Linked DNA regions of Variovorax paradoxus. The protein of the gene in region 1 interacts with the protein of each later gene in a pairwise test. Links are inferred from orthologs where the notes say so. Each region holds a gene or a part of one and is shown on either strand. Other genes may lie near its edges. The genes, in order: recJ and AACL56_RS02010.

Region 1 (13,935 bases):
CTGGCCCGAGTGGGTGACGTAGATGTCCCACAGCTTGGCGTCGTTGCGGCGCTGCACCAGCGTGGCCCAGTCGACCACGTTGAGGTCGACCTTGAAGCCGGCGCGCTTGAGTTGCTCGGCCATCAGCAGCGCCATGTTGTAGTGGAAGTCGTACTGGCGGCTGGTGAGCACGCGGATGGGTTCGCCCTTGTAGCCGGCCTTGGCCGCGGCTTCCTTGGCCTTGGCGGCATTGCGCTGGTTGTACTGGTCGGCACCTGCCGCGGAATAGAACGGCGAACCCTTGGGGAAGTGGTTGGCCTCGGCCACGAAGAAGCGCGTGTCGCCGAAGCCGGCCGCGAGCATCTCGCCTTCGCCGAGCGCCATCTGGATCGCCTGGCGCACCGGCTGGCTGGCGGCCACGCCCTCCTTGGTGTTGAGCACGAGGTACGGGAAGCCGAACGACGGCGTCATGATCGGCACGGTCTTGCCGCCCGACTTCTCCAGCCGCGGCAGCGCTTCCACCGGCAGCAGGTCGGCGAAGTCGTACTGGCCGGCCAGCGCGCCTTCGACGCGGGTGCTGGCGTTGGGCACCGGCACGAAGCGCAGTTCCTCGATGGCTGCTTCGCGCTTGCCGCCGTAGCCGCTCGCGGGCTCCTTGCGCGCCGCGTATTTGTCGAAGCGCGTGAGCAGAACGAACTGGTCGGGGCGGCGTTCCTTGAACTTGTAGGGACCCGTGCCCACGAAGTCCTTCAGTGGCGAGGCGATGGAGTCCTTGGCCATGATGGCGGCCATGCCGCTGGGCAGCGCGAACTGCGAGAGCAGCGGTGCATAGGGTTCCTTCAGCACCACCTCGACGGCCAGCGGCCCCTTGGCCTTGAGGCTGTCGATTTCCTTGCCGACGGCCTTGCCGCGCGGCGACTGGTCCATCCAGCGCTGCAGGCTGGCCACCACGTCGTCGGCGGTGAGTTCGCGCCCGTTGTGCAGCATCACGCCCTTGCGCAGGGTGATGGCGTAGGTCTTGCCGTCGGCCGAGATCTTCGGCATGCCCTCGGCCAGCATCGGCACCACGTTCCACTTGGCGTCGAAGGTGTAGAGCGTCTCGTACACGTGCTGCATGATGGTTCCGACCAGGTCGGCGGTCGACGCCATCGGGTCGAGCGTCTGCGGCTCGGCCACCATGGCCAGCGTGGCGAAATTGCGCGGGCCCTGGGCGTGAGCCTGCTGCTGCGGCAGCGCCGCACACAACATCGCGAGCAGGGACGCGCCCAGCAGGGTGCGCCTGGACAGCAGGGGCAGGCGGGGCAGGGCAAGGTGCGGGGAGGAACCGACGTGGGGCATGGAGAACTCCTTCTTGGGGCGGGCGCTCGAGGCGGAGCGAGTTATGAAAGAAATTTTCTTTCTGGCCCGGACTTTGAAGCACTATCCATGCCAAATCATCCGTGTTAACCCTTGATCGCAAGCAAATTTGAAATAGATTTTCAGATTGGATGGATACTTGCGGCTCGCTTCTCCCGACCCTTCTCTTCTTCACAAGGAGTTCCCATGCCCCTCGAATACCTCGGCGCCCTCCCTCGCCTCCGACCGCCAGGTGCGTCCCTTCTCCCGGCCGTGCGCGCCGGCGACTTCATCTATGTGTCGGGCCAGGTGCCGGCGGACAAGAACGGCGAGATCGTGGTGGGCGGCATCGAGCGCAGACGCGCCAGGTGATGGAAAACCTGAAGACCGTGCTCGCGCTGGCCGGCGCCACCCTCGACGACGTGTGCAAGAGCACCGTGTGGCTGCAGGACGCGCGCGACTTCGGTGCGTTCAACCGCATCTACATGAGCTACTTCGGCGAGAACAAGCCCGCGCGCTCGACCACCGAGGCCCGCCTGATGGTCGACGCCAAGGTCGAGGTCGACGTGGTCGCCTACAAACCGAAGGCCTGATTCGGGGCGTCGCGCACTTCGTGTCGCCCCTGCCGGGGAACACCTGCGGTCCAGGCAAAGCCGGTTCCGCAGTATTTCCGGGTCGATTGCAGCAATACCTTGCCGCGACAGCTAGCCCTTCAGCTCGGTCTTGCGCTGGATGATGCGCGAGACCAGTCCGTACTCGACGGCCTCCTCCGCCGACAGCCAGCGGTCGCGCTCGATGTCGGCCATCACCACGTCCAGCGGCTTGCCGGTTTCGCGCGCGATCTCGTGCGCGATGCGCAGCCGGGCTTTGATGATTTCCTGCGCCTGGATGGCGATGTCGGTCGCCTGGCCGCCCGCGCCGCCGCTGGGCTGGTGGATCAGGAAGCGCGTATTGGGAAGGCATACGCGGCGCTCGCGCGGCGCGGCCAGGAACAGGTGCGTGGCCGCGCTCCCACCCAGCCGGTGCCGATCATGTTCACCGGCGCACTGATGAAGCGCACGATGTCGTGGATCGCATCGCCCGACTCCAGGTGCCCTCCGGGCGAGCTCACGAGGATGTCGATGGGCTTGTCGGCGCTGTCGGCGTCGAGTGCGATGAGCCGGCGCGTCACGTCGGCGGCCACCGAGTCGCTGATGCTGCCGAAGATCAGCAGCGTGCGCGACTTGAACGCCTTTTCCTCCAGGTAGGAATTGCGCGGCTCGCCGGTGGCAGCGGGCTTGGTGTCGTCTTCCGATTCCATTGAGAACATGGTGGGCTGCATGAAGAAAGCTCCTGTGGTTGAACTGTCTTGACGAACAAGCCCGCAGTTTCGTGACATTGCTGGCTATGGCAAGCTGCGCCGATGCTCGATGAACACTATCTCTCGCAATTCCCGGCACTGCGAGGCCGGCTGGTTCGCGCGGCGGCGCGCATGCTGGGCGGCCCGGCGGATGCCGAGGACGTGGTGCAGGACAGCTACCTGCGTGCATTGGAGGCCGGGGACCGCGCGGCACCCGACGCTGCGCAGGCCTGGCTCACAACGGTGATGCGGAACATCGCCATCGACCGGCTGCGCGCGCGCACCGGATGCAGCTCTGGCTGCAGGACGCCGCAGTGCAGGCCGCGTCCGACGCGTCGCCCTCCGCGCAGGACGACGCGGCGACAGCGCAGTCGGCCCACGGCGCACTGCGCCTGCTGGCGGCGCGGCTGTCGCCCGCCGATGGCGCGGCCGTGCTGCTGCGCGAGGTGTTCGAAGCCAGCTTCAAGGAAATGGCCGAGGCCAGCGGCAGGACCGAAGCGGCGTGCCGGCAGCAACTGCATCGCGCGTTGCTGCGGTTGCGGCAGGACACGGACGACAACGACGGCGCACCGGAAGCGGTCTTTCACGTGTACCGGCAGGCGCTGGCCGAGTGCGACGCGAGCGTGCTGTTCGCGATGCTGCGGCAGCCGCCGACGCGGGCTGCTGCAGTGCCGGCCGCGATCGCCAAGGATGCAGCGCCGCGCGCGGTCTGCCAGATCATGCAGATGGGCGGACGCCTCGGGCTGGTGCTGACGCTCGGCGGGAAAGTGCTGTGCGTGCTGCCGCTGGACGTGCGGCAGATGGAAGAAGCTGTGCCGCTGAACTAGGCATCCGGCTACTTGCCCCTTTGAGGAAAGGCTGGGACGAGGGCTCCCGGCCTTCGACATCTCGCGGTCTTCGAGGCCGCTTGCCCCCACCCCGCCCTCCCCAGAGGAGGGAGTCACTCAGGGTCCGGCGGTACTGCCGGTGGAACGCCTCCGGATCTCTTGCTCCTTCCCCTCTGGGGAAGGTTGGGATGGGGGCGCGCGGCCCTCGACATCGCGCGGTCTTCGAGGCCGCTTCCCCCACCCCGGCCCTCCCCGGAAGGAGAGGGAGAAAGACAGAAACTCAGCCGGCCAACCGCCCGGCCACCAGCTGCAGCACCCGGTCGCACCGCTTCGCCAGATCCTGGTCATGCGTGACCATCACGAACGCCGTGCCGTGGCGGTGCGCCAGGTCGAGCATCAGCGCGAACACGTTGTCCGCCGTGCTGCGGTCGAGGTTGCCCGTGGGTTCGTCGGCCAGCACGCAGGCCGGCTGCGTGACCAGCGCGCGCGCGATCGCCACGCGCTGGCGCTCGCCGCCCGAGAGCTCGGCCGGGCGGTGGTGCAGGCGCTGGCCCAGGCCCACGCTCTCGAGGATCTTCGCGGCCGACTGCGCCGCCGTGGCCGGCTCCACGCGGCGGATCTTCAGCGGCATCGCGACGTTGTCCAGCGCGCTGAACTCGGGCAGCAGGTGATGGAACTGGTAGACGAAGCCGAGGTGCTGGTTGCGCAGCCGCCCTTGCTCGGCCGGGTCGGCATGGGCGATGTCCTTGCCCAGCAGCTCGACCTTGCCGCCGGTGGGCGCATCGAGGCCACCCATCAGGTGCAGCAGCGTGCTCTTGCCCGAGCCCGAGGCGCCGACGATGGCCAGCGTCTCGCCGGCGTGCACATCGAGGTCCACGCCATGCAGCACGGTCAGGTCGAGGCGCCCCTCGTGGAACCGCTTCGTGAGTCCACGGGCCTTCAAGACAACATCACTCATAGCGCAAGGCCTCGGCCGGGTTCACGCGGCTGGCGCGCCAGCTCGGATACAGCGTGGCGACGAAGGCCAGCACCAGGGAAATGATCGCGATCGGCAAGATGTCGCTTCGCTGCGGATCGCTCGGCATCTTGCTGATCAGGTAGATGTCCTTCGGCAGGAAGCTCGCATGGAACAGCTGCTCGAGGAAGGGCACGATCACGTCGATGTTGTAGGCGATGCCCAGGCCCAGCAGCAGGCCGGCCACGGTGCCGATCACGCCCACCATCGCGCCCTGCACCACGAAGATGCCCATGATGCTGCGCGGCGAACTGCCGAGCGTGCGCAGGATGGCGATGTCGGCGCGCTTGTCGGTCACGGTCATCACCAGCGTGGAGACCAGGTTGAAGGCGGCCACGGCCACGATCAGCGTGAGGATGATGAACATCATGCGTTTCTCGACCTGCACGGCCGCGAACCAGGTCTTGTTCTGGCGCGTCCAGTCGCGGATGAGGAACGAGCCCGGCAGGCTCACGGCGAGCTGGTCGGCCACGTCGCGCGCCTCGTTGAGGTCCTTGAGCTTCAGGCGGATGCCGGTGGGGCCTTCGAGGCGGAACACCTTGGCGGCGTCCTGCTCGTGCACCATGGCCAGCGCGGAGTCGTATTCGTAGTGGCCCGAGTCGAAGGTGCCCACCACGGTGAACTGCTTCAGCCGAGGCACCACGCCGGCCGGCGTCACCTGCCCGCCCGGCGCCACCAGCGTGACCTGGTCGCCCGGCTGCACGAAGAGCGAGCGCGCCAGCTCGGCGCCGAGCACGATGCCGAATTCGCCCGGCACCAGCTTGTCGAAGGTGCCCCTGGATGCAATGCCGTTGATGTCGGTGACCTCGGGTTCGAGCTTGGGCTCGATGCCGCGCACCAGCGTGCCCTTCATGTCCTCGCCGCGCGCGATGAGCGCCTGCGTGTTGATGAACGGCGCCGCACCGACCACCTCGGGATGCTTGCGCGCCGCGGCCATGATCTCGTCGAGCTGCGGCAGCGCCTGGCCGTCGCGCGAGAAGATCTCGATGTGCGACACCACGCCGAGCATGCGGTCGCGCACTTCCTTCTGGAAGCCGTTCATCACACTGAGCACAATGATCAGCGCCGCCACGCCCAGGGCGATGCCGAGCATCGAGACACCGGAGATGAAGGAGATGAAGCCGTTGCGCCGCGTCGCCCGGCCTGCGCGCGTGTAGCGCCAGCCGAGCTGCAGTTCATAGGGGAGTCGCATAGGGGCGGAATTGTGGCATCACGGACAACCTGGGGGCTTCCGGGACAATAGGGGCATGGCCGAAACCTCCCCACGTCACCTGTTGATCCCTTTCGCCGGCCGCGGTTCCCCTGCCTGCCGTGCGGCACTGCCGGCACTGAAGCTGCCGAACCTCGAATCCCTGCTGTCCCGACTCAGCCTTGCCGACACCGACACGCAGGACGAAAGCACGCGCTCACCTCCTCACGAACGTGCGCTTGCGCGGGCGCTGGGCATCGCCGCGCCCGACGGCTGCATCCCCTGGGCCGCGCTGGAAGCCCGGCGCATCTCTCTGGCCCTTCCCGGCGACACCGAGGCCTGGGGCCTCGTCACGCTGTGCAACTGGCAGGTCGGCATCGACGACGTGGCGCTGGGCGACCCGTCCGCCATCGAGATCGACGCCGCCGAATCGATGGCCCTGCTGGCCGTCGCCGCGCCGTTCTTCGAGGAAGACGGCATCGCACTGCATCCCTCCGACACCCCGGGCCGCTGGCTCGCGCTTGCGCCCATCTTCGAGGGCCTCGCCACGGCCTCCATCGACCGCGCGGTGGGCTGCCCGATCTCGCAGTGGTCGCCGCTGGGCGACTCGGCACGCTCGCTGCGCCGCCTGCAGAACGAGATGCAGATGCTGCTGTACACGCAGCGCGTGAACGACGACCGCACCGCGCGCGGTGTGCCGCCGATCAATTCTTTCTGGCTCAGCGGCACGGGTTCGCTGCCTGCAGACGCCAGGCCACCGGTCACGGACCCCGAGGTCGACGACGCGCTGCGCATCGCCGCGCTGCGTGACGACGGCGCGGCCTGGGCCGCCGCCTGGCAGGCGCTGGACGCCGGCGCCCTCGCCTCGCTGCTGGCGGACTACACGCGCGGCGCCGACGTCACGCTCACGCTGTGCGGCGATCGCGCGGCGCAGCGCTACACCGTGCAGCAGCGCGGCCTGGCCCGCTGGGCCAGGAGCCTGTTCGACCGCACGCGCGCCGCCGGGGTGCTGGAGTCGCTGTGAAGATCATCGCCCGCGACATCCCCCCCCGCACCGTCTGGGCCCTCGAACAGGCGGGCGTGCACCCGCTGCTCGCGCGCCTGTTCGCCGCACGGGGCGTGCAGGCCAAGGAAGAACTCGACGACGGCCTCGCGCGCCTGCTCGCGCCCGACACGCTGCGCGGCACGCGCGAGGCGGCCGTGCTGCTGGCCGATGCGATCGCGCAGAACAGGCGCCTGTGCATCGTGGCCGACTACGACTGCGACGGCGCCACCGCCTGCGCGGTCGGCGTGCGCGGCCTGCGCCTGCTGGGCGCGAAGAACGTGAGCTACCTCGTGCCCGACCGCGTGGTCGACGGCTACGGCCTCACGCCGCCCATTGCCGAACGCGTGGCCGCGAGCGGCGCGGACATGCTCATCACAGTGGACAACGGCATCGCCAGCGTCGAGGGCGTGGCCGCCGCCAAGGCGCGCGGCCTGCAGGTGCTGGTGACCGACCACCACCTGCCCGGCCCCGAACTCCCGGCGGCCGATGTGCTGGTCAACCCGAACCAGCCCGGCTGCGGGTTCGAGAGCAAGAGCATCGCCGGTGTCGGCGTGATGTTCTATGTGCTGCTGGCGCTGCGCTCCGAGCTGCGCGCGCGCGGCGTGTTCGACGCGCCGTCGCCTGCCGCCGTGCGGCCCCAAGGCGAGCGAGCCTCCTCCCCGGGGGGTGGCGAAGCACACGAAGCGGCAAGCCGGGGGGTGGGCAATCCGCAGCCCAAGCTCGATGCGCTGCTGCCGCTCGTGGCGCTGGGCACCGTGGCCGACGTGGTGAAGCTCGACGCCAACAACCGCCGCCTGGTGGCGCAGGGCCTGCGCCGCATCCGCGCCGGCTTCATGCCTGCGGGCGTGGCCGCGCTGTTCAAGGCCGCGGGCCGTCAGGCCGCGGCAGCCACCACCTTCGACTTCGGCTTCGCGCTCGGCCCGCGCATCAACGCGGCCGGCCGGCTGGCCGACATGACGCTGGGCATCGAATGCCTGCTGACCGACGACGCCGGCCGCGCCGACGAGCTCGCGCGCATGCTCGACGGCATCAACCGCGAGCGGCGCGACATCGAGGGCGGCATGCGCGACCAGGCGCTGCTGCTGGCCGAGTCGCTGTTCTCCGCCGACGACACGGTCGAGGGCATCGCCGCGCCGCCGCCGGCCATCAGCGTGTTCGACGCGGGCTTCCACGAAGGCGTGGTGGGCATCGTGGCCTCGCGCATCAAGGACCGCTTCCACCGCCCTACCTTCGTCTTCGCCGCAAGCGGCGCACCGGGCAAGGAGCAGGAGCTCAAGGGCTCGGGCCGTTCGATCCCGGGCTTCCATCTCCGCGACGCGCTCGACCTCGTGGCCAAGCGCCACCCGGGCGTGCTGCTGCGCTTCGGCGGCCACGCGATGGCCGCCGGCTGCACCGTGGCGCGCGAGCACTTCGAGACCTTCGAGAAGGGCTTTGCGCAGGTGGCGCGCGAGTGGCTGGCCGAGGCCGCGCTCACGCGCCAGATCGAGACCGACGGGCCGATCTCGCGCGAGTACATGCGCATCGACCTGGTCGACACGCTGCACAAGGAGGTGTGGGGCCAGGGCTTCGCGCCGCCCACGTTCAGCGAAGAGGTCGAGGTGGTGTCGCAGCGGCTGGTCGGCGAGAAGCACCTGTCGCTCAAGCTGCGCCACCAGGGGCAGCCGATCGACGCGATGTGGTTCAGCCACACCGAGCCGCTGCCGCCGAAGGTCAAGCTCGCGTTCCGGCTCGACGCCGACGAGTGGCAGGGCGTGCGGCGCCTGCGCTTCCTGGTCGAGGGCGCGGAGTTCTAGGCCGGCAAGGCCGGCGCTCAGCCGTCCTTGCCGTGCGCGGCTTCGGCCGCGACGATCTGGTGCAGCACCTTGCCGGGGTCGGTACGCTCGGCCAGGGCCTTCACCTCGTCGTGCGAATCGGGCGGCAGCTCCATCTTCTCGGCCATGCGGGTCACGAGGCGCAGCAGGGCCGTCATCTCGCGCTCGTTGAGCAGGTTGATCTGCAGGTCCAGGTGATGCCGCCGCTCGTTCTCCTCGTCGGACATGTTCTGGCTGATGAGGATCATGATCGCCAGCACGATCGCCTCGATCGACACCAGGAACAACAGGAATGTGAAGGGATACGGGTCGAGCTGCCACACCCACTGGTTGAGCACGATCCACAGCGCGAAGAAACCCAGGTTCCACCACAGGAAGGCAACCGTGCCGCAGAAGCGCGACATGCGCGCCACCACGCGGTAGAGCACCGGCTTCGAGCGACGGTTGCTTTCTTCGAGGCAAAGGATCGCCTCGATGTTGCGGTGGGTCAGCTCCTCGATGGACGGATGCTTCCCGTGCGGCTTCGTGCGAGACGTCTGCGTGGACATTTCCATGGTTGTCGCCCGGCACGACGCTGCCGCGCGTAGGCAGGGGGCGTGATGCGGTGCAAGAAAACCTTGGGGCCCGGGGCGCAGGGCGGGCGGTGCGCGCATGCGTTTTCCTGTCCGCCTCCAGCTTTCGGATGAGGCGTTAATGAGACGCAGCGCATGGTCGGGCACGGCTTCGGAGATACGATCAGTTACCCCATCGTTTCACTGCGCCTTGCCTCGAATCGCCCGGATGCCGTTCCGCTCTCGTCATTTCTCTCGCCGCTGCACCGGCGCCCTGCCCTTTTGCCCCTTCTTCGAGGGCCGCCTGCAATGACCGCCGCCTGGGGCCATGGCGTGCTCGGCGGACTGATGGTCTGCGGGCTCGTGTTCCTGCTGGTGTTCGGCACGCTGGTGCACGTCTGGTACGTGCTGGCCTGCGGCTTCGCCCTGGCCGCATTCGCCGGGCTGGACAACCTGTCGCCCGACGATCCCCTCGCCCACTGGGCCGCGGTGGCGCTGGTGCTGTGGGCCGCGTGCCGGCTGCAGTTCGCACGGCAGCTGCTGCGCATGCGGCACTTCGCACCGCGGCTCGACAAGGTCGCGCTGCTGCTGATCGCGGCGCTGGCCGCCACCGCGCTCTATGCCGCGTTCGACACGCGGCTCGCCTGGACGCTGCGCACCTTGCAGGCCCTGGTCGTCGCCTCGACCGTGGTGCTCGCGGTGGGCGCCCTGCTCGCGTGGCGGCGCATGCCGTGGCCGGTGGGGTTCTTCTGCGCGGGCGCGGTGCTGCTGCTGGCGGGGCTGTCGGTCACGCACCTGCCGGCCTGGAGCGAACTCCCGCCGGCCATCGGGCCGGTGAACTTCGCGGAGCTCGGTGCGATCGCCGAACTCGCGCTGCTGGCCGCGGCCGTCGGCGCGCGCATGCGGCTGGTGCTGCACACCGAAAAGGCGCTGGAGGCGCGCACCAAGGAACTGATGGGCGCCATGGGCACCGACGCCCTCACCGGCGCCACCAGCCGCGCCGGTTTCGAGAGCCGCGGCGAAGAGTGGGTACGCGACGGCCGGCCGTTCTCGCTGATGCTGGTCGACCTCAACGGCTTCAAGCGGGTGAACGAACGCCACGGCCGCACCGGCGGCGACGCGGTGCTGGCCGCCATCGCGCTGCGCCTGCGCCAGCAGGTGCGCGCGGACGACATGGTCGCGCGGCTGGGCGACGACGAATTCGCGATCCTGCTGGCCGGCAATCCGGCGCGGCAGAAGCTCGCGGAGATGGCCATCCGCATCGAGACCGCAGGCGCCACGCCCGTGGCCTACGAAGGCCGGCTGCTCGCCGGTGGCGAGCTCAGCATGGGCATCGCGTGCCATCCGGCCGACGGCCACACGCTGGCCGGCCTGCTCGAATCGGCCGACCGCGCGCTGCACCATTGCAAGCGCCAGCGCATGGGTCCGTCGTACGCGTTCGCCGGCGAGCAGTCGGGCGGCGCGGCGCACGGCTGAGCGGCGCCGCCGCCGCGCACCGGCCCCGCGAGGACCGTCTCGCGCAGCGCTTTCGAACCTTCTTCTTAACTCGGTCTTGCGAGCGACAGTGCATGATCGACGCATGAGATTTCATGCAGTCGCACCGCCTGTTTTTTCAGCACCACCGAGGCCCGGCGCTTCGCGTGGCTGAGCGATACGGCTTTCACATCGGGTCTTTATCCTCGGCGGCGGCCGCGTTGCGACACGCATTCATTCGCCCCTTTTTTTCCAGCGCCCGTTCGTCATGCGCGGGCGTGTCATCGATTCACAGGAGGACGTTTTTTCCATGCGCCGTTTTGAACTGATCGAAGGAACCGCCAGCAAATTCTGGGAAATCGAGCAGGTGGACACCGAGCTCAACATCCGCTGGGGTCGCATCGGCACTGCGGGCCAAAGCCAGACCAAGTCGTTCGCCGATGCCGCCAAGGCCACCACGGCGCTCGGCAAGCTGGTGACCGAGAAGACCGGCAAGGGCTACAGCGAGACGGGCGTGGCGGCCGGCGCAGTCATCGGCAAGACCGAGGCGAAGCCGAAGGCCGAGGCAGCGGAAAAGACAACGGCTGCGCCTGCAGCAAAAGCGGCGCCGGCATCGGCCGCCGTACCGGCCGCAACCGCCGCAGCCACCGCAACAGCCGATGCAGACGCTCCCTCCGAAGGCATCGACAGCCAGGCCGACCGCGTCTTCGAGGCCGTGCGCTCGCAGATCGAAGCCGGCGCGCTGACGCAGAAGGATTCGCTCTCCACCGCCAGCCTGAAGCGCCAGCACGGCGTGAGCGAGCAAGGCGCGGCACTGGCGTTCAAGCGGCTGAAGGCCGCAGGCCTGCTGTACGGCTGGGGCGCCAGCTGCACGCCTGCGAAGGAGGCCCAGGCCATTGCGAAGGAACTGGGCACTTCGGCATCGACCACGCCGACGTCCGTCTCGGCAGTGCCCGCGGCGGACCTGCCCGTGAGCGCCGACACACCGCCCTGGCTCGCGGCCGGCGTGCCCGTGCGCATGTCGCCCGACATGGTGCGCGAGGCCTTGCCCTCGCGCCGCTTTCCGCCGGCGCCGTTCACCGAGCCGGTGAGCGTGGCCGCGGCCTGGCTGCCAGTCCGCCGCAAGCTCGACCTGAACATCGACATGGCCGCCACCGACGCGGGGCTGCGCGATGCCACGCAGCGCATGCTCGACCGCGGCGCGCAGCCCATTCCCGCGCCGGATGCCGAGGCCGACACCGTGCTGCTGGCGCTCGCACTGAGCACCGGCAGCCACTACGGCAGCAGCGAGATGAGCGCCGTGCTGGTGCAGTACCTGGTGGCGCAGTACGGGCTGCCGGGCGCCATCGATCTGCTGCTGGCCGCGCAGCAGATCCAGATGCATTCGTCCTACGACCGCAAGGCGAGCAAGCACCTCTACAGCTTCAGCGCGGGCGTGACGGGCCCCATGGGAAGCACCTACTACGGCCCGATCGGCGACGGTGAGAAGGCGCTGCGTGCGCACCTGGCACTGGCTGCGCCCGAGGTCTGGCAGGACTGCCGCGACCGCATCGAGGCCGGCCTGCCCAAGGTGCACGCCAGCCGCCAGCCGGCGCTGGCGATGCTGCTGCCCGATGCGCCCGAGGTCTCCAACGCGCTGGTGCATGCGCTGGCCGCCGACAAGAACGCGCCGGAAATGATGCACTGGCTGCAGCTCACGGCCACCGACCCCGATGCGATTGCACTGGCCGCGAAGGTGCGGTTGAGCTATTCGAGCGGCTTCTGGGGCAGCGGCCCCATGACCAGCACGCTGGTGCAGGAACGCGGTGTCGATGCCGTGGCGGTGCTGGAGCGCGGCGCCGCCACCGACGACGCAGGCGACGCGCTGGCCTGCATCGGCACGCCCGACGCGGTGCTCGCGCTGGCGCGCGTGGCGAGCACGTCGAAAAGCGCGCTCGCACGGCTGGCGCTGGCTGTCGACCGCTGGCCGATGGCCGCCATCCCGGCGCTGTCGCGGCTGGTGGCCTCGGGCGGCAAGGACGCCAACATGGTCACGCCCAGCCTCACGCGCCTGCTGCGCGCGCACGGCGCCCTGCTGCCGGCGCTGCGCCCCTGGCTCGATGCGGGCGCGCAGGCGGTGATCGACCGGCAACTGGCGCTGCTCGCCGGCCCCGCCGAGACCGCCGAAGCGGGCGAGCTGCCCGGCGTGCTCGCCGCGCCGCCCTGGCTCGCCAAGGTGCAGAAGAAGGCCGCCGCCGCGCTGGTGCTGGAACCGCTGGCGCTGGCGCCGGTGGAGCAATGGGGCGAAGGAGAGCGCGAGAGCGCGCGGCGCCTGAACTCGTGGCAGACCGGCCGCTACGACGCCGCGCGCAAGAACATCGACGTGCTGCTCGACGAACTCGGCTTCGACAAGGGCAAGAAGAATCTGGCGCCGTTCGTCAAGACCGCCGCAGCCGCCGTCGCGGCCGGCGATGCCGGCGCGCTCGTGACCGAGTGGCGCGCGATGGTGGCAGAGCGCAAGAAGGAGCGCTACTACTGGTTCAGCTTCCGCGCGAGCTTCGCCGCGCTGCTGCCGGCCGCGGTCGGCGTGCCGTTCTGGAACGCCGTCGCGGGCGAGGCCGAGAGCGACGACATCGGTCTGATCCTGGCCACCCACGGCCTGGCCGTGCTGCCGGGCCTGGCGGCGATGGTGCGCTCCAAGCCCACCGAGAACCTCTCGTACGCACTGAACTTCGGCGCGCCCGAACTGGCGATGCCCGCCGCGCGCGCCTTCGCCAAGCTCAAGACGCTGCGCGCGGAAGGCCGCGCCTGGCTGCTGAAATACCCCGAGCACACCGCCTGCGGCCTGATTGCGCCCGCGCTCGGCAAGGCCGGCGAGGCACGCGACTGCGCGGGCTCGGCGTTGCGCCTGCTGCAGGCCAACGGCCACGAGGCGCTGCTGCTCGAGGTGGCCGGCCGCTACGGGCGGCCCGAGGTCATCGAGGCCTTGCGCGCCGTGCTCGACGAGAGCCCGCTCGACCGCTTTCCCACCAAGCGCGCGAAGCTGCCCGAATTCTGGCAACCGCGCGGCTGGCGACGTCCGACGCTGAAGAACGGCAAGGCGCTGCCCGACGACGCGCTCGACAACCTCGGCCAGATGCTGACCTTCCCGACCAACGAGGAAATCTACGGTGGCATCGCGGTGATCAAGGAGGTGTGCGACGCCGGCTCGCTGGCCGAGTTCGCCTGGGACGCGTTCACCGCGTGGCTCGAGGCCGGCGGCCCGAGCAAGGAAGGCTGGGCGCTGACCATGCTCGGCTTCTTCGGCAACGACGACACGGCGCGCAAGCTCACGCCCTTCATCCGCGCCTGGCCCGGCGAGTCGGCGCACGCGCGCGCGGTGACCGGTCTCG
Region 2 (14,433 bases), 1.6 Mb from region 1 along the record:
GCCCCGGAATCCGCACGCGCTCGCTGCAGTCCTGCGGCAGCGGCCGCAGCGGCGACTGCGGCCAGCCCGGCAGGCCGACCGGCAGCGCCAGCGCATTCTTCGCCAGCAGCAGCGCATGCGCGCGCGCCACCACCACCTCGCCCGCCAGCAGGTCGACGCCCACGCGCACCGTGGCGCGCGACGACTGCACCTGCGTGCGCGTGGTCAGCGATGCCACCGGCACCGGCTTCACCAGCTCGACCGTGAGCCGCGCCAGCTGCCAGCCCGGGCCCGGCGCCGCCTGTTCGGCGATGTGCGCGAGCAGCGCGCAGGGCGCGCCGCCGTGCTGGGCGCGCGGGTCCCAGGGGCCGCGCGACAGTTCGCTGGCCTGCCACGCATCGGTGCCCAGCCGGGTGAAGACGGCGGAGTCGCGCGGTTCGTCGGAGATCGCTTCGTCGGGTGCCATTGCAGAATCCGTTCGATGGGACTCGAAATTCTAGGAACAACCCTCCCGCCCGGTGTTCGGGTTCGGCGCGCATGACCGCCGCGCGCGCAGCGGCCGCCGCCCCGAGGAGAAAGCCGCGCCAGTCCCGTGCGCGCCACACCTCGCAGGCGCTGCAGGAGGCTTTTGTTCGGCTTCTGGTCGAGAAGGGCTTTGCCGCCATCACGATCCGCGAGATCGTGGCGGTCGCCGGCACGGGGCTCGGCAGCTTCTACGAGTACTTCGAGAACAAGGAAGACTTGGCGCGCGTCTGCCTGCACCTGCGCTCCAAGGCGCTGCTGATGGACGTGCGCGCGGCCGTCGAGGCGCATGCCGGCCGGCCGCTGCGCGAGATCGTCGATGCGGTGATCGACGCGCAGCTCGACGCCCACCGCGCGCAGCCGCTGGCCTGGGGCGCGCACTACCTGCTGGAGCGTCACCTCTCCAGCCCCGAGGCCTACCGCAAGATGTACGACCGGTTCGTGGGCGAGTGGGTGGGCGTGCTCGAGGCCGCGAACGACGTGGCGGCCGGTTGCCAGAAGAAGGAAGTGGCCCGCGTGTGCCAGACCATCATCTACGGCCTGGTGGCACACACGCACATCGGCACCGGCGGCCGGCCCGACCTGCAGGCGCTGTCGCGGCAGCTGCGCGGCGCGCTGCACGGCTACCTGGCCGGCTCGGCCTGACCGCGCAACGCCGGCGGGCGCTCAGCGCGACGACTTGTTCGTCGCGCCGCTGACGCTGGCGTCGATGGTGCCGAACACCGTGACGCCGCTGCCGCCGGTCGCGCCCGATGCATTGGCGCCGCTGCCGGCCGACCCCGTGCCCGCGCAGCCCGACACCAGCGCGCCCAGTGCAATGGCGAACACCGCGGCAATGATTGGCTTCACTTGAAACTCCATGGGTGGTTGATGACGATCGTTGACGGCCCACTATAGGCCGCTGCCGTGCCGGTCCTGTAACAACACGCCCGTCGTCGCCAGGGTTGTTGCGCGCAGGTGGCCGATGAGGGCGCGCAGCTTGGGCGGTACGCGGCGGCGGTCGGGGTAGTACAGCGTCAGGTCGGGCAGTGGCGTGGACCAGTCGGCCAGCAGCTGTACCAGCCGGCCGTCGGCGATGTGGCGCTCGGTGTAGCTGCTGATGAGGTTGGCGATGCCGATGCCGTCCACCGCCGCATCGAGCATCACCGCCACGTCGTTCATCACCAGGCGCCCGCTCACGGCCAGCGTGATGGCCTGGCCGTCCTTCTCGAACGCCCAGCGCTCCAGCTGGCCCGAGCTCTCGAAGCGGAAGCCGATGCAGTCGTGCGCCAGCAGTTCGCGCGGATGGACCGGCGTGCCGCGCGCGGCCAGGTAGCGCGGCGCGGCGACGATGCTGTTGGCCAGCGGCGCGCCCACCGTCACCGCCACCATGTCGCGCTCGACCATGCCGCCGAAGCGGATGCCGGCGTCGAAGCCCCGGCCCACGATGTCGACCAGCGCGCTGTCGATCGACACCTCCACGTCGATCTGCGGGTACGTGCGCAGGAAGTCCGCGAGCACCGGCTGCAGCACGAAGAGATAGGCCGCTCGCGGCACCGTGAGCCGCAGCAGGCCCGAGGGGCGTTCGGCGCTGTCGCTGAGCTCGTCGGAAGCCGAGGCCAGTTCCTGCACCGCTGGGCGGATGCGTTCGAGGAAGCGGGCGCCGGCTTCGGTGAGGTTCACGCTGCGTGTGGTGCGGTTGAACAGCGGCACGCCCACGCGCTTCTCGAGCAGCCGCACCGCCTGGCTCACGGCAGAGGGCGAGACGCCCAGGCGCACCGCGGCGGCCGAGAAGCCGCGGGTCTCGGCCACGGCCATGAAAGTGACGAGTCCGTCGAGCTGGTCCTGGCGCATGGCGGGTTCCGGTTGATCTTGAAGAAAAGCTTCAAGGTGCTTCGTCGATTGGGCGGATTATCAAAGCCATGCGGCGCGCGCACAGTCGGGTCATCGCTGCTTCCATCCCTTTCCAAGGACATCGCATGACCGCCTCCCCGACCTTTTCTTCTTCTTCTTCTTCGCCAAGGACCTGGTTCATCACCGGCGTCAGCAGCGGCTTCGGCCGCGCGCTCGCGCAGGAGGCGCTGGCCGCCGGCCATCGCGTGGTGGGCACGCTGCGCAGCGAGGCCGCGCGTGCGGAATTCGATGCGCTGCAGCCCGGCCGCTCCTTCGGCCGCCTGCTCGACGTGACGCACGACGCCGAGGTGCCGCGCGTGGTGGCCGAGGTCGAGGCATCGGTCGGCGCCATCGACGTGCTGGTCAACAACGCCGGCTACGGCCACGAAGGCACGGTCGAGGAATCGACGCTCGACCAGCTTCGCCGGCAGTTCGAGGTGAACGTGTTCGGCGCCGTGGCCGTGGGCAAGGCGGTGCTGCCGTTCATGCGCGCGCGCCGCCGCGGCCACATCCTCAACATCACCTCGATGGGCGGCATCGTGACCTTTCCGGGGCTGGGCTATTACCACGGCAGCAAGTTCGCGCTCGAGGGCATCAGCGAGACGCTGGGCAAGGAGGTGGCGAGCTTCGGCATTCACGTGACGGCGGTGGAGCCCGGCGGCTTCCGCACCGACTGGGCGGGCCGCTCGATGGTGCGTGCGCCGCAGGACATCGCCGACTACGCGCCGGTGATGGGCCCGGTGCGCGCGGCACGCCTGGCGCGCAGCGGCAAGCAGGCGGGCGACCCGGTGAAGGCCGCGCGCGCCATGATCCGCATCACCGAAACGGCCAACCCGCCCGCGCACCTGCTGCTCGGTCCCGACGCGATGAAAGTGGTGCGCGAGAAGCTCGGCGCGCTGCAGGAGGAGATCAAGGCGTGGGAGGCGCTGTCGGTGTCGACCGACTTCGCGCCCGCCACGGCCTGATCAGCGCGGATCGGTGGCCAGCAGCATCTCGACCATCGAGCGCAGGTGGCCCTGCAGCCGCGCCGCGCCGGCCTCGTCGAGCGCCAGCGTAGCCTCGTCCATGTAGAGCTTGCGGTTGATCTCCACCTGGATGCTGTGCCGGTTCACGGCCGGCTTGCCGTGGCGGCGCACCAGCTCCACGCCCTTGTACGGGTGGTTGTAGTCGACGCTGTAGCCGAAGGCGCGCAGGTGCGCGCAGATCTTCTGCGACAGCGCCGGGTCGGCGGTGCTGCCGTCGCGGTCGCCGATCACGAAGTCGGCATGCGCCAGGCCGGGAAAGTCGGTGGCGTGGCTGGCCGCGATGGCCGGCATCGAATGGCAGTTGATGTGGATGCTGTAGCCGTGGCGCGCGTGCGCCTCGTCCACCGCCTGCGCCACGGCGGCGTGGTACGGGCGCCAGCAGCTGTCGATGCGCTGGCGAACCTCTTCCACCGGCAACTGCCGGTCGTAGATCGGCAGGCCTTCGTCGGTGAGCTTCCAGATCAGGCCCTTGCCCAGGCGCACCTTCGACAGCACGCGCGGGTCGGTGGAGACGGGGTCGGTCCACTCGCCGTCGAGCATCGTGGTGTCGATCTCGGTGGTGTCGCGGTTGGCGTCGAGGTAGCTGCGCGGGAAATGCGCCTCGACCCAGGCCGCGCCCAGGTCGGGCGCGAAGGCGTAGAGCTTCTCGACGTGCGTGTCCTCGGCGCGGCGCAGCGTCGCGAGCTCGCGCACCGTGCCGAAGTCCTCCGGGTACACGGTGCCGCTGTGCGGGGAGTCGAGCACGAGCGGCGTCTGCCCGGCGACGCTTGTCACCTGGGCGCGGGTCTGGATCAGTTTCAGTACTGGATGCATAGGCAGGCCGGGCTCAGTCCAGTCGCACGCGTGCGAATTCGGCCACCTTCTTCATCTTCTCGATCTCGCTGGCGATCTGCTTGGTGAACTGCGCCGGCGTGGTGCCCGAGGCGTAGAGGCCCTGCAGCGACAGGCGCTCGCGCACCGAGGCGTCCTTCAGTGCCGTGGCCACCGCCTGCTGCATGCGCAGCACCAGTTCGGCCGGCGTGCCCGCGGGCGCCACCATGCCGAACCACGACGGGTCGTTGTTGGCCGGGTAGCCGAGCTCGGCGTAGGTCGGCACGTCGGGCAGCACGTCGAGGCGGCCGCCCCAAGACACCGCCAGCGCCTTCAGCTTGCCCGCCTTCACGTGCGGCAGCGACGAGGCCACCTGGTCGAAGTACACCGGCACTTCGCCCGCCAGCACGTCGTTGATGGCCGGGCCCGCACCGCGGTAGGGGATGTGCACCATCGAGGTTCCGGTGCTGCTCTTGAACAGCTCGCCCCACATGTGGCCGATGGTGCCGTTGCCCGGCGTCGCATACGACACCTTGCCGGGGTTGGCCTTGAGGTACTTCACCAGCTCGGCGAAATTGGCCACGGGCAGCTTCGACGGGTTGATGACGATCACGCCCGGCGCCTTGACGATCTCGGTGACCGGCGCGAAGCCCTTGATCGGGTCGTAGGGCAGCTTCTGGTACACGGCCGGGTTCACGCCGTGCGTGGACAGCGTGGCGATGCCGAAGGTCAGGCCGTCCGGCGTGGCGCGGGCCAGTTCGGCCATGCCGATGGAGCCGCCGGCGCCGGCGCGGTTGTCGATGACCACGGGCTGCTGCAGGATCTTGGCGACCGGCTCGCCGAGCACGCGCGCGGTGATGTCGGTGGCGCCGCCAGGCGGGAACGGGACGACCAGACGGATCGGCTTGCCCTGCGCGAAGGATATTCCAGGAAGGATAGAAGCAGCGGCCAGCGTGGAGATGAAGTGACGACGTTGCATGGGGTGTATTCCAGTGTGCATTGAGGGTGAAAAGGCGATTTGCTCCTTCACTGGAAGCAAAGGATAGACCAGCTAACATTCTGATCTGGAATGTTTTAATGGGCATCCCGCCATGTCGCTGCGCCGTCTCAACCCTCCCCTGAACCTGTTGCGTGCCTTTTCCACCGTGGTGCGCTTCGGCGGCGTCTCGCGTGCGGCCGAGGCGCTGCACCTCACGCAGGGCGCGGTCAGCAAGCAGGTGCAGGAGCTCGAGCGCTGGATCGGTGCGCCGCTGTTCGAGCGCAGCCGCAAGCGCCTGGCGCTCACGCCGGCCGGCGAGCGCTACGAGAAGGCGGTGCGCGCCCTGCTCGCGCAGCTGGAGGCCGCGACGCTGGAACTCATCACCAGCGGCGACGGCGGCGGCGCATTGCACCTGTCGACGCTGCCGACCTTCGGCGCCAAATGGCTGATTCCGCGGCTGCCCGACTTCCAGCGGCTGCACCCGCAGGTCACCCTGCATTTCGTGCCCTTCGTGCACGGCTACGACTTCGAGCGGCCCGAGCTCGACTGCGCCATCCTGTTCGGCGACGGCCACTGGCCCGGCGCCCGTTCGCACTACCTCGCGGGGCAGGACGTGGCGCTGATCGCGCCTCGCGCGGGCCAGGCCGAGGTGGCCATCCGCACGCCGCAGGACGTGGCCCGCTGCACGCTGCTGCGCCATGTGACGGTGCCGCAGTCATGGGTGCAGTGGCGCGAGGCGCACGGCGTGCGCGGGCTCGATCCGCTGGCGGGTCCGCAGTTCGACCAGTTCCAGACCATGATCCGCGCGGTGATGGTCGGCATGGGCGTGGCGCTGGTCCCGCGCTGCCTGGTGCAGGACGAGATCGCCTCGGGGCTGGTGGACGAGCCCCTGCCCGGCGGCGGCTACCGCGGCAACGAGGGCTACTGGTTCTGCTATCCCGAAGGGCGCGGCCAACTGGCCACGCTCGATCATTTCCGCAGCTGGCTGCTCGCGGAGGTCGACCGCGCGGCGGAAGCGCCGGCGGTGCCGGTGCAGGCCTCGGCCTGAGGCTTCGTTACTCGGGCTTGGCGCCCGATGCCTTCACCGCCGCACCCCACACCCCGATCTCGCTCGCCACGAAGCGGTCGAACTCGGCCGCCGTGGTCGGTGCGGGCTCGGAGCCGCGCTCGCGGATGAAGCGCGCCATCTGCTCGCTCTTCAGGATGTCGGTCACCTCGTGGTTCAGGCGCTCGACGATCTCGGGCGGCGTGCCGCGCGGCGCCATCAGGCCGAGCCAGCCCACGGCCTCGAAGTTCTTCGTGCCGGCCACGCCGCTCTCGCGCACCGTGGGCACGTCGGGCAGTTGCGACGAGCGCGTGGCCGAGGTCACGGCCAGCGGCACCGCCTTGCCCGACTTGATGTGCGGCAGCGCGGCCGTCACCGAGTCGATCATCAGCGGCACCTGGTTGCCCAGGAAATCCGACTGCGCCGGGCCGCTGCCGCGGTACGGAATGTGCGTGATGAACACATGCGCCGCCGCCTTGTACATCTCGCCCGACAGGTGCTGCGTGCCGCCGATGCCGGCACTCGCATAGCTCAGCCGGCCGGGCTCGGCCTTGGCGCGCGCGGTGAGGTCGGCCAGCGTGCGGATACCGCTCTCGGGCGTGGCCAGGAACACCAGCGGCACCTTGGCGATCAGCGAGATGCCCGCGAGGTCCTTGCGCGGGTCGAAGCCCGGCTTGGCATAGAGCGTCTGGTTCACCGCCATCGCGCTGCCGGCCACCACCAGCGTGTAGCCGTCGGGCTGCGCGCGCACTACGAACTCGGTGCCGATGTTGCTGCCGGCACCGGCCTTGTTGTCGATGATCACCGGCTGGCCCAGCCGCTTGCCGAGCTGCTCGGCCACGGCGCGGGCGAAGATGTCGGTGGCCTGCCCCGGCGGAAAGGGCACGACCAGCTTCACGGGCTTGTCGGGCCACGCCGCCGCCTGCGCCAGGCCGGCGGCGCCCAGCAGTGCGATCGCGACGCCCGCATGAAAGTGCCTGCGCTGCATGTTCAGGGCGCCGAGAGGTGCTTGCCCACGATGCCCGCCAGTTCGAACATCGTCACCTGGTCCTTGCCGAACACCGGCTTGAGCTTGGCGTCGGCATTGATCGCGCGCTTGTTGGTCGCGTCCTGCAGGCCGTTGGCCTTGATGTAGTCCCACAGCTTCTTGATGACCTCGGTGCGCGCCACCGGTTCGGCGCCGATCACCGCGGCCAGCGAGTCGCTGGGCTTCAGTCCGGCGCCCGGCTTGCGCGGCGCGGCGGCCTTCTTCGCAGCCGGTGCCTTCTTGGCGGCGGGCGTCTTCTTCGCAGCCACCTTCTTGGCCGCCGCGGTCTTGCCGGCCGGCGCGGCCTTGCCGAAGGTCTTGCGCGGGGGGAACTTGCTGCCGCCCTCGCGCGGCGCGAACTCGAAGGTCACCTTGCCTTCCTCGGCGTTCCATGTGAGGAAGGCCTTGAAGGCGCGGCGCGTGCGCATGCTCACGAACTTGTCGAGCAGGTCGGTCTTGCCGGTGGCGAGCAGCTTTTCCATCTGCGCGCGCTCCACCGGCTGCTGCAGGATGATCTTGCCGGTCTTGAATGTGCAGCTCGGCGTGGGCTGGGCGTTGGTCGGCACCGACTTCTCGCACACGTAGTTGCTGCCGTGCTCGAACACCGGCGCGCCGCAGATCGGGCATGGGCCCACGGTGTCCTGCTCGCTGAAGTCGACGATCTCGCCGGTGTCGGCGTTCTTGTCGTCGCCGAAGTCGAACTCCAGCTTCCAGTTCTTCGCCTCCTCGTCGAACTTGATGACGATCTCGGAAGTGAAGGGCCAGCCGGCCTTGGAGCGGAAGCCCTCCAGCGGGCCGATGTGCTTGTCGCGCAGCAGCGCCTCGGCCTCGGCCACCTCGAAGGTGCGCCCGGCCGGCGACTTGCCGAACGAGAAGCCGCAGGCGTCCTCACCCGTGCCGCTCTTGCCGGTGCAGGCGTAGCGGCGGTAGTTCTCGCGCACGATGCCGCCGCAATTGGGGCACGGCGTCTGCAGCGTCGAGTAGTCGCCCGGCACGGTGTCGCGGTCGTACTCCTTGGCCTTCTTGACGATGTGCTCCGTCATGGCCGCGATCTCGCGCATGAAGGCGTCGCGGCTGAGCGAGCCCTTTTCCATCTGCGCGAGCTTGTATTCCCACTCGCCGGTGAGCTCGGCCTTGGAGAGTTCCTCCACGCCCAGGCCACGCAGCAGCGTCATCAGCTGGAAGGCCTTGGCGGTGGGAATGAGCTCGCGGCCTTCGCGCAGCATGTACTTCTCGGCGATCAGCCCTTCGATGGTGGCCGCGCGCGTGGCTGGCGTGCCCAGGCCCTTTTCCTGCATGGCCTCGCGCAGCTCGTCGTCGTCGATGTTCTTGCCCGCGCCTTCCATGGCGCCGAGCAGCGTGGCTTCGGAGTAGCGTGCCGGCGGGCGCGTCTTCAGGCCCTTGATGTCGGCCGACTCGGTCTTCACGACCTCGCCCGGCTTCACCGGCACGAGGCGCTTGCCGTCCTTGTCGTCTTCCTTCTCGTCGTCCTGCGCTTCCTTGCCGTAGATGGCGAGCCAGCCCGGCTTGACCAGCACCTTGCCGTCGGTGCGGAACGGGTATTTCTTTCCGCCCTGCTCCACCGTGCTGATGCGCGTGGTCACCTGGTATTCGGCGCTCGGGAAGAACACCGACAGGAAGCGCCGCACCACGAAGTCGTAGAGCTTCTGCTCGGCCTCGCTCAGGCCGCTGGGCGCCTGCAGGGTCGGGATGATCGCAAAGTGATCCGACACCTTGGCGTTGTCGAAGATGCGCTTGTTGGGCTTCACGTAATTGCCGTCGACCGCCTGCTTGGCGAACGGGGCCAGGTGCTTCATGCCGCTGTGGGCCAGCATGTCCATGGTCTGCTTGACCACGGGCAGGTAGTCCTCCGGCAGCGCGCGCGAATCGGTACGCGGGTAGGTCAGCGCCTTGTGGCGTTCGTACAGGCTCTGCGCCAGCGCCAGCGTGGTCTTTGCGCTGAAGCCGAAGCGGCCGTTGGCCTCGCGCTGCAGCGAGGTCAGGTCGAACAGCGCGGGCGAGGCCTGCGTGGTGGGCTTGCTTTCTTCGGTGACGGTGGCGGGCTTGCCGCGCGAAGCATCGGCGATGGCGCGCGCTTCCTGCTCGTTCCATACGCGGTCGGCGCGCTGCTCCGGGTCGGGCTCGCCGTTGGCCAGTAGCGGCGCGTTCGCCTTTTTCCAGTCGGGGTTGAACCACTTGCCCGGGTAGTTGCCGGCCTCGGCCGCGAAGCTGCCGTGGATTTCCCAGTACTCGCGCGAGACGAACTTGCGAATCTGTTCCTCGCGCTCCACCACCACCGACAGCGTGGGCGTCTGCACGCGGCCCACGGTCGTCAGGAAGAAGCCGCCGTCGCGCGAATTGAACGCCGTCATGGCGCGCGTGCCGTTGATGCCCACCAGCCAGTCGGCCTCGGACCGCGAACGCGCGGCGTCGGCCAGGCCCTGCATCTGCTTCTCGGTGCGCAGCGCGTCGAAGCCGTCGCGGATGGCCTGCGGCGTCATCGACTGCAGCCACAGCCGCTTGACCGGCTTGTTCAGCCCCGACTTGCCGCCGGCGTACTGCTCGATCAGCCGGAAGATCAGCTCGCCCTCGCGGCCCGCGTCGCAGGCGTTGATGAGCTGCGTCACGTCCTTGCGCTTGGCCTGCTTGACCACCGCGTTCAGGCGGGTCTTGGTCTTGTCGACCGGCTTCAGGTCGAAGTGCGGCGGGATCACGGGCAGGTTGGCGAAGCTCCACTTGCCGCGCTTGACGTCGAACTCCTCGGGCGCCTGGATCTCGACCAGGTGACCGACGGCGCTGGTCACGACGTAGCTGTCGTTCTCGAAATGCTCGTCGTGCTTGTCGAATTTGCCGGCCACCGGCGTGAGGGCACGGACGATGTCCTGTGCCACCGACGGCTTTTCTGCGATTACCAACGTCTTTGTCATCTAAGGGCTCTCTATACTGTGCGGCTTCCCGCGTGTGCGCACGCGCACACGCGCATGTGTGCATATTCAACCTAACAGACTTCGGCGATGCCTTCCAAATCCCCACTTTCCGCGGGCCGCGATCCGGCCGCCACCCATCCCCCCGAGGGAGAGGCGCGGCTTGCCTCGGGGCGGCCCAGCAGCCGCCGCATCCAGATGCGGCGCTCCGATGTCCACGGCAACGGCGTGTTCGCCGTTCAGGACCTGGCCGAAGGCGAGACGCTGATCGAATACAAGGGCGAGGTCATCAGCTGGAAGGAGGCGCTGCGCCGCCATCCGCACGACCCGTCCCAGCCCAACCACACCTTCTACTTCCACATCGATGACGGCCGTGTGATCGACGGCAACGTCAAGGGCAACGATGCGCGCTGGATCAATCACTCGTGCGAGCCGAACTGCGAAGCCGACGAAGTCGATGGGCGCGTTTATATCAAGGCATTGCGCAACATCGCTGCAGGCGAAGAGCTCAACTACGACTACGGCCTGATCATCGACGAGCCGTACACGCCGAAGCTCCTCTCCGAATTTCCTTGCTGGTGCGGCTCGCAAGAGTGCCGCGGCACACTGCTGACGCCCAAGGACGAAGAGGACGAAAAGAAGAAAAAGAAGAAGGCCAGAAAGGCCGAGAAGAAGAAGGCTGAAAAGAAGGAAGCCGCCAAGGCCGAAAAGAAGGCCGAAAAGAAGGCCGAAAAGAAGGCCGAAAAGAAGGCCGAAAAGAAGGCTGGTAAGAAGGCGGAAAAGAAGTCTGAAAAGAAGAAGGCGGAGAAGAAATCCGCCGTGAAGGACAAGTCCGCCAGGGACTGAGCATGACGAGCACCACGGCCGCCTGGTTCGAAGACCGGATCGCCGCGTCGGTCGCCCCGCTGCTGCCCGGCTTCGCGGTCGAGGCGGTGGCGGAGATCGATTCCACCAACACCGAACTCATGCGCCGCGCGCGCGCCGGCCGCGCCGAGCCCGTGCTGCTGGTGGCCGAGCGCCAGACCGCCGGCCGCGGCCGACTCGGCCGGCCCTGGCAGAGCGCACCGCAGCAGGAGGCGTCGGCCTCGCTCGTGTTCTCGCTCGGCATGCCGCTGGCGCCCGCCGACTGGTCGGGCCTGTCGCTGGCCGTGGGCGTGGCCGTGGCGGAAAGCCTCGACCCGTCTGGCGCGCACAAGGTCGGACTCAAGTGGCCCAACGACGTGTGGGTGAACGATGCCAAGCTGGCCGGCATCCTGATCGAGACGGCGCTGCCCTCTTCCGCCGCAGCCACGGCCGGCGCCGCTGCGCCGCGCTACCTCGTGATCGGCATCGGCCTGAACATCGGTGCGCGCGAAGGCGACGGCATGCGCACGCCGCCGGCATGGATGCGGCAGTGGCGCCCCGATGCGCGCGCGCCAGAGGTGCTGGCCGAACTGGCCGCGCCGCTGGTGCGCACGGTGCTCGATTTCGAGGCCCGCGGTTTCGCGCCGTTCGCCGAACGCTTCGCGGCACGCGACGTGCTGCGCGGGCGCGAGGTGGCGCTCAGCGACGGCACCGCCGGCCTGTGCGAAGGCGTGGCCTGGGGCGGCGAGCTGCAGGTGCGCACCGACGCCGGGCTGCAGCTCATCTCGAGCGACGAAGTGAGCGTGCGCCCTCGCGGCATGGCGTTCTGAACCCGATGAAGCTGCGCCTGCTGCTCATCGTCCTCTTGCTGGCCAACGCAGGCTATTTCCTGTGGGCGCGCGGCGACCTGGTCGGCTTCGGGATGGCGCCCGCCGGCATCAACGAACGCGAGCCGCAGCGCCTGTCGCGGCAGATCCACCCCGAGTGGCTGCAGATCCGCAAGGAAGCGAAGGCCGGCGCGCCGGCGCCCTGACCTCCCTGCGCGGCCTCCTCTGGGGTCTGACGGATCAACCTGGCGTCTCGCCCTCGAAGCGCACCGTGAACAGCGCACCCGGCGGATGCCTGCCGGGGTGCGCGTCCTCCAGCTTCACCCGCGCGCGGTGCTGGTTGGCAATCTCCAGCACGATCGGCAGTCCCAGGCCCGAGCCGTCGGCCTCGTTGCCGAGCACGCGGTAGAACGGCTCGAACACCAGGTCGCGGTCGGCCTCGGCGATGCCGGGGCCGTTGTCCTCCACCTGCAGCAGCAGCACATGGCCGAACGGGTCGGCCAGCACCCGCACGGTGATCAGGCCGGGACGCTCCGGCGTCGAGGGCGTGTAGTTGATCGCGTTGTCGACCAGGTTGCGCACCAGCTCCTTCAGCAGCGTCGGGTTGCCGTCGAACACCACGCCGGGCGCGCCCGCCTCCGCGCCGTCGTAGCCCAGGTCGATGCGTTTCTCGATCGCGCGCGGCACGGCCTCGCGCACCACCTCGATGGTGAGCCGCGCCAGGTCGCAGGGCTGGTGGTGCGCGTTGGCGCTGTTGCCCTCGGCACGCGCCAGCGACAGCAGCTGGTTCACCGTGTGCGTGGCGCGCTTGCTGGCCCGGCCGATCTGCTTGAGCGACTGCTTCAGCTCGTCGGCGTTGGCGCCCTCGCGCTGCGCGAGGTCGGCCTGCATGCGCAGCCCCGCCAGCGGTGTCTTCAGCTGGTGCGCCGCGTCGGCCAGGAAGCGCTTCTGGGTACCGATGGAGTCGTTGAGCTTGTCGAGCAGCTCGTTCACCGACGACACCAGCGGCACCACCTCGAGCGGCACCAGCGATTCGTCGAGCGGGCTCAGGTCGCCCGGACGCCGTTCGCGGATGCGCGCCTCCACCACCGAGAGCGGCTTGATGCCGCGCACCAGCGCCAGCCAGATGAGCAGCACCGCCAGCGGCAGGATCGCGAACTGAGGCAGCAGCACGCCCTTGATGATCTCCCCGGCCAGCACCGTCTGCTTCTCGCGCGTCTCGGCCAGCTGCAGCAGCGTGGGCGGCACGTCTTCCGCGCCGCTGGGAATCCACAGCGAGGCCACGCGCACCTCCTGGTCGTGCAGCTCGCTGTTGTGCAGGAAGACCTGCGTCGGCGGCAGCGGTTCCTCGACGTTGGGATGCGGCAGCTCGCGCTCGCCGCTCAGCACCGTGCCGTGGCCGTCGACCACCTGGTAGTACACATGGCCGGCATCGTCGGCCCGAAGGATCTCGCGCGCGGGCTGCGACAGCACGAATTCGGTGCGCCCTTCCCTCACCGTCACCAGTTCGCCGAGCGCCTTCACGTTGTGCTCGAGCGCGCGGTCGAACGGCGCATTGGCGATGCCCTGCGCCACCAGCGACGTGACGCCGATGCTCACGGGCACCAGCAGCAGCAGCGGTATGAGCATCCAGTCGAGGATTTCGCCGAAGAGGGAACGCTGGGCGCGCTGAAAGAGCTTCAAGTGGGCTTCCTGCAGGGACGAAGGAACGCGGGTGCGCGTGAACGGTGGATGCCGGTCTTCCGGGGGCGGCGTGCCATCGGGAGTGCGATCGGTTGTAGCTTCGGTGCGAAGTTTCCGCAATGCAGAAGTACCAGGGCGGCCCGGCTCGACGAGGCATCGGACGCGCCGCGATCTTCTCCTCGGCTGTGCATCGTTCCTCCTCGCACGGGTAGCGAAAAAACTCCGCCGGCCGTGACTTACTGGTGCGGCGGCAGGCTGGCGGGCCGGCGCCCGCCCTTAGTCTTCGCGCGCAGTTTCTGCAATTCGAAAACCTCAGGGAGAGATTCATGAAGAACAAGTCGAACGGCCGCGTGCGGCCGTCGTGGATTGTCGCGTCCGCGTGCGCCGCAGGGCTCGCGGGCTGCGGGGGCGGAGGCGGTGGCAGCGATGCAGGCGGCTTGCCGATGCTGCCTGTGTTGCCCGCGGCCGCCCCGGCCTCTGCGCCGGCGCCAGCCCCCGCGCCGGCACCCGAGCCGAACCGCGATCCGATGCCGGGCAGCGAGCCGCTGCCGTCGCTGGACGCACCGCAGGCCGGCTCCACCGCCGCCGCAGGCAACGACAGCGAAGGCATCTACGCTTCGCTGCTCGACATCACGCTCATCGGCGCCGACGGTTCCATCGCCAGCAAGGATCACATCGGCACGATGTGGGGATCGCTCACCGTCACCGGGCTGGACTGGTCCTTCAATCCCGACACGGCCTACTACTTCATCGATGCCTCGCCGGTGACGGGCTCGGGCACTTTCACGCCGAAGAAAGTGATGAACGGAACCTACAGCTGGGACCAGCGCGCGCCCTCGGCATTCGGTCCCCAGAAGTACGCTGTCGAGAATGCACTGGCGGTGTCGCAGGACAGCG

The links.
Region 2: the proteins of recJ (region 1) and AACL56_RS02010 interact in binary tests that used the Escherichia coli proteins (3 or more experiments, as listed by UniProt). The link is inferred for Variovorax paradoxus from one-to-one orthologs.

Annotation. Positions count from the first base shown.
Region 1 is NZ_LR743507.1:1,980,826-1,994,760, reverse strand. The notes cover bases 6,114-9,113. They hold recJ (single-stranded-DNA-specific exonuclease RecJ), read left to right. Parts: upstream 6,114-6,704; coding sequence 6,705-8,522; downstream 8,523-9,113. Other genes in these bases: AACL56_RS08845 (DUF1003 domain-containing protein), read right to left, coding at 8,540-9,088; AACL56_RS08855 (hypothetical protein), read left to right, coding at 6,114-6,708. Outside these bases: AACL56_RS08890 (ABC transporter substrate-binding protein), read right to left, coding at 1-1,317; AACL56_RS34315 (RidA family protein), read left to right, coding at 1,522-1,686; AACL56_RS34310 (RidA family protein), read left to right, coding at 1,686-1,907; AACL56_RS08870 (sigma factor-like helix-turn-helix DNA-binding protein), read left to right, coding at 2,941-3,480; lipoprotein-releasing ABC transporter ATP-binding protein LolD, read right to left, coding at 3,761-4,438; AACL56_RS08860 (lipoprotein-releasing ABC transporter permease subunit), read right to left, coding at 4,431-5,687; more of AACL56_RS08855, read left to right, coding at 5,743-6,113; AACL56_RS08840 (GGDEF domain-containing protein), read left to right, coding at 9,401-10,567; AACL56_RS08835 (DUF4132 domain-containing protein), read left to right, coding at 10,875-13,935. UniProt on the Escherichia coli protein: Single-stranded-DNA-specific exonuclease.
Region 2 is NZ_LR743507.1:412,765-427,197, reverse strand. The notes cover bases 7,023-10,520. They hold AACL56_RS02010 (DNA topoisomerase III), read right to left. Parts: upstream 10,187-10,520; coding sequence 7,223-10,186; downstream 7,023-7,222. Other genes in these bases: AACL56_RS02005 (SET domain-containing protein), read left to right, coding at 10,274-10,520; AACL56_RS02015 (tripartite tricarboxylate transporter substrate binding protein), read right to left, coding at 7,023-7,220. Outside these bases: AACL56_RS02055 (thioesterase family protein), read right to left, coding at 1-445; AACL56_RS02050 (TetR/AcrR family transcriptional regulator), read left to right, coding at 517-1,146; AACL56_RS02045 (hypothetical protein), read right to left, coding at 1,168-1,350; AACL56_RS02040 (LysR family transcriptional regulator), read right to left, coding at 1,393-2,334; AACL56_RS02035 (oxidoreductase), read left to right, coding at 2,460-3,338; AACL56_RS02030 (N-formylglutamate amidohydrolase), read right to left, coding at 3,339-4,211; AACL56_RS02025 (tripartite tricarboxylate transporter substrate binding protein BugE), read right to left, coding at 4,225-5,187; AACL56_RS02020 (LysR substrate-binding domain-containing protein), read left to right, coding at 5,300-6,235; more of AACL56_RS02015, read right to left, coding at 6,243-7,022; more of AACL56_RS02005, read left to right, coding at 10,521-11,029; AACL56_RS02000 (biotin--[acetyl-CoA-carboxylase] ligase), read left to right, coding at 11,032-11,856; AACL56_RS01995 (sporulation protein), read left to right, coding at 11,862-12,059; AACL56_RS01990 (sensor histidine kinase), read right to left, coding at 12,094-13,536; AACL56_RS01985 (hypothetical protein), read left to right, coding at 13,863-14,433.